Regions from separate parts of the Paenarthrobacter sp. MSM-2-10-13 genome, predicted to be linked through region 1. Evidence: predicted binding sites of a transcription regulator. Region 1 holds the regulator's gene; the other holds the start of a gene.
What was found. Region 1 encodes Rex, which represses fermentation and respiration genes when NADH is low (regulators of the CRP and FNR family bind a similar motif). Its sites were predicted from a motif close to CTTGTGAANNNNTTCACAAG; they were not measured.
Positions count from the first base shown of each region.

Region 2: the regulator Rex is predicted to act here: its motif matches at 801-820, upstream of HAV21_RS06815 (ALF repeat-containing protein).

Region 1 is NZ_JAAOXO010000004.1:199,121-201,319, reverse strand. Features, by position in the region: gene HAV21_RS11555 (HAD-IB family hydrolase) at 1-434, opposite strand, end outside; gene HAV21_RS11550 (glutaredoxin family protein) at 600-854, shown strand; gene HAV21_RS11545 (redox-sensing transcriptional repressor Rex) at 931-1,638, shown strand; gene HAV21_RS11540 (hypothetical protein) at 1,686-2,199, opposite strand, start outside.
Region 2 is NZ_JAAOXO010000002.1:218,793-220,991, forward strand. Features, by position in the region: gene HAV21_RS06810 (amino acid permease) at 1-742, opposite strand, end outside; gene HAV21_RS06815 (ALF repeat-containing protein) at 1,011-2,199, shown strand, end outside.

The sequences.
Region 1 (2,199 bases):
AGCCACACTTTACGGCCCACCCGGAGGTGTTGGTCGGCCAGCGCCTTGGTTCCGGGCCAGATCCGCGACTCGATCATTTCGTCGTAGACCTCTTCGCCCAAGGCCTTGATGTCCTCGACCGTAATGCCCGCAGCAAGTGTCAGCGCGGAGTCACGCACCGAATGGACATCTTCCATGTTCTCGCCGCGCATGACGAACTTGAATTGCTTCCAGGCGAATCCGGCGGCCTGCGAAAGAGTGAACGCTTTGCGCTCATACATTTTGCGAGCCACGTGGAAGAGGCTGGCACCTTTCATCAACGTATTGTCGACATCGAAAAAAGCGGCCTCGCCAGCGTACTTCCGCGCCATGTCCTTTTTGGCCGCGTCCCTCTGTACGGCGTCCTGCTGCACCAAGGCATCTGCGACCACGGCGGCGTTCTTCTCCTCGGGCATGCTTTGAGTCTAGTCAATCACCGGGGCCAGTGTTGAGGACGCACGGTGGCGTCACCCACGGCGTGGGATGTGAGAGAGCGTTGGCCGGACGGGCATGGGATGTGAGAGAGGGACGGCCGGAAGGGGGTGGGATGTGAGAGAGCGTGGGGCCGGTACCTTTGAGACATGGCTATTCCCGACGTCGTTCTCCTCACCAAAGCTGACTGCCACCTCTGCACGGAGGCTCGTGCCGCCGTCGAGCGTGTCACAAAAAGTCTTGGCGTTCAGTGGACCGAGCAGAAGATTGACGGCGACCCCCAACTGCAGGAGCGGTTCGCAGAGGAGATCCCGGTGGTGCTGGTGGACGGTATCCAGCGCGATTTCTGGAAGATCGACGAGCAGCGACTTACCCGGACCTTGAAGAAAGTCCTGGAGGGCTGAGGGTGGGGTTACCCGCAGGTAATGGCTTTTGTTGAGTCCGCCCGAGGGTCATAGAGTGGAACAACAAAGCGACGCAATGGAGAATACCGTGACTGCGCTGGAACCGTCCCCGGAAGCCACAACCGGAGACTATGAGCCTGCCGCCAAGCAGATCCCGCCCGCGGCCGTGGCCCGGATGACCCTCTATTTGCGTGCGCTCAACTCTCTTCTGGCCGAAGGCGTTGAACGGGTTTCCTCTGAAGCACTGGCGGAAGCCTCGGGCGTTAGCTCATCCACGCTCCGCAAAGACCTTTCCTACGTTGGTTCCTACGGGACCCGCGGCGTAGGTTACGAAGTCCAGAACCTGAGCCGCCACATAGCAGCAGCCTTGGGGCTGACCCACGACTGGAAGGTGGCGATTGTGGGCGCCGGCAACCTCGGCAAAGCCCTCGCCCGGTACGGCGGCTTCGAGTCCCGAGGCTTCGACGTCGTAGCCATTTTCGACGCTGACCCCATGGTGATCGGCAATGAAGTGGGTTGGTTGCGGGTCAGTGACTCAGCCGAGCTGGAACGGGTCCTGGAACGGACCCACACCAACATGGTGGTGCTGGCCCTGCCTGCCACGGTGGCCCAAGCCGTGTGCGACCGCGTCATTGCCGCAGGCATCCGGAGCATCCTCAGCTTCGCCCCGGTACTGCTGCAGGTCCCGCCGCACGTCAACCTCCGCAAGGTGGACATGGCAACCGAGCTACAGATCCTTGCCTACCACGCACAGCGGGCGCAGACACCGGGCCAGGCTGTTTAGCCTTCGCCGGGTCCGCGCCCGCGTGTACTGCTCGGAAGCGTGGGTGTTTAGCGCCCGTACGGATTCTGGTACGGGTTGCCGAAAGGCTGTGCCTTGCGGAAGTACGGCGCCGACGCCGGCAGGTACAGCAGAACGATCGCGGCAACACCCAGCAGGATCACAATGAGCTGCAGGACGCCGTAGGTGGCACCGAACTGGAACAAGCTGGTGAGGCCCAGAACAGAAATGGCAGCGAAGACCGTGCCCAGGATCCTTGCCCAGTTCTTGCCCTTCCGGACAGGGAAGGCAACCAGTGCGTAGAGGCCCAGGGAAATGAAGGCACCCACGATGGCGCTGACGCCAATGACGCCACGCATGCCTTCCATGGACCCTTCAGGCAAATCGGTACCCTGCTGGGCCGCCTGCTGGTTCATGGCATTGATGAAGGCATCCGCACCGGTGGTGGCCAGGATAATCGAGCTGATGGCGGACAGAACTCCGGCGGCGATGATCATCCAGAAGGCGTAATTGACCATCTGCGGGACGGTGGTGGGTCCGGGCTGCTGGCTTGGCCAGTTGGTG
Region 2 (2,199 bases), on a different contig from region 1:
TGACCTTCTTGGGGTTCGTGGCCTCGCCAGCCGTGATACCGATCGTCTCGATCCCGCCAAAGGCAAACATCACGACGGCGAATGCGGCCAGGAGCCCTTCAAAACCGTTCGGGAACAACCCGCCGTGATTCACGAGGTTCCCGAGTCCCGGTGCCACGCCGCCGCCGTCGCCCGTTTGGAAGCCGAACACGACGATCGCTGCACCGCCGACGATCATGGCGATAATCGCCACCACCTTGATCAGCGAGAACCAGAACTCGAGCTCGCCAAACACCTTCACGCTGAGCAGGTTCATGGCGCCCAGGAACAGGATGATTGCGAGTACCCAAATCCATCTGTCCACCTGTGGGAACCAGAAACCCATATAGATACTGAAGGCCGTGACGTCGGCGATGGCCACAATGGCCATCTCGAACACGTAGGTCCACCCGGTCACAAAACCTGCGAACGGTCCCAGGTACTTGGACGCGTATTGGCCGAAGGACCCGGATACGGGGTGTCGGACGGCCATCTCGCCCAGTGCTCGCATCACCATGAACACGGCCGCGCCGCCGATGATGTAGGCCAGCAGGACGGCCGGCCCGGCTTTTTGGATGGCGGAGGCGGAACCGTAGAAAAGGCCGGTGCCGATCGCGGATCCGAGCGCCATGAAGCGAATGTGACGAACGTTGAGGCCTCGGCTGAGCGCCGTACCCGCGGCGTGGAGGACAGAGCTCTCCACAGCCAGCTTGGTTTGTTGCATAGTAAAACCTTCTCGTCTTTGGGAGGGGATCGCTATCCAGCAGATCACTTTTGGGCGACTTGTGATGGGACTCACGGGCCTTTGGTGTCTTTGATTGCAGACAGTCAGTGGTGTCGACTTTCGGCGTCGACATTCACAGTGGTAAAAGTCATAGTTCCCAGTCGGATATGATGACCGCGGACAGCTCGTCACCGGTCAGGCATCCCTCGCATCCGCGTCGCCCCCATTGAACTCCGTGCTGCCGCCGCATCCGTTACTTGGGGGACCCTTGTTTTCTTCATTCCGCGCTACCCGGCGCCGTGTTTCTGCTGCCCTGATAGCCGTTGTAGCTGGGGCTTCTCTGCTCTTCGCTGCGCCAGCCCAGGCCTATGACATTCCCGAATTCGAGGTGCCCCACGCCGCGCAGGCCCCCGTTCCGTTCGTGGAGCGGGCTACTGATACTGCCGGCGTTGTTGAGCTGTGGAAGACAGGTGGCCCCGCAACCCGTGCCGCTGCTGCGACCGCGCTGGTGGGTGGCGCAGATGCGCTTCAAGCATTCCTCGACGCCGGACAGGACGTCACTCTCGCCGCGGACCGCAAGCAGTTGGTCGCCGAGCTGACGACGCGGGGGAGTGCGCATGTTCGCTCATCTGCGCAAAAGATCCTGGCATTAAGCGACCCGGCGGCCATCGATGCTTTTCTCTCGACAGGTTGGGCCGGAGCGTGGCAGCTTGACCTTGATATCACTGCCTACAGGTTTCTAACTCTGAACGGCGCAATCCGAACGCAGGCCTCCGACAGTTTGGACAAAGGCGACCAAGCAATTGAGGAGTTCGTTCTCGGGGGCTGGCTGGAAGCCGCAGAGATAGACGACCGCCAGGCTGCGTTCCAACTCTTTGATTCTCCTTTTGTGGGTGTCCGCGCTGCGGCCAAGGCAGCGGTCATGACGGACGACAGGGAAATCGTTGCTGATTTCCTTCGCTACGGGCAGCTCGTTGCAGCCGACCGGGACGCTGAGTCGACGGCTGTTGCCGCGCTCCTTCAAAAGGTCAGATCAGACATTGCTTCGAACCCCAACGGCACCGCTGCGGTCGCGGACCGTGCGAAGACCGCTGTCGAACAAGCCCGGAGCACCGCCTCTGCGGCAAGGGCGGCAGACTCATCGCGGCTCGCGACAGACAGGGACCTCCTCTCATCGCAGGCCACACCGAGACGGATCGCGGACGAAACTCAAATGGCATCGCAGGAGCCGGCGAAGGCCGCCTTTGCAAAGGCGGCCCGTGAAATTCCGGAGCTCCTTACCAAGCTGGATGCCCCCGGAACCGACCTTGACGCGCTGATCAGCGAAGCCCGTCAGGCCACCTTGGATCTTGCCTTGGTGGGGACACCCAAAGTTCGGGAAGCCGCGGAAACGGCGCTGTCGGGTGGAGATACTTCCGTAAAAGCTTTCATCATTGAAGGCCACGCAGCAGCTATAG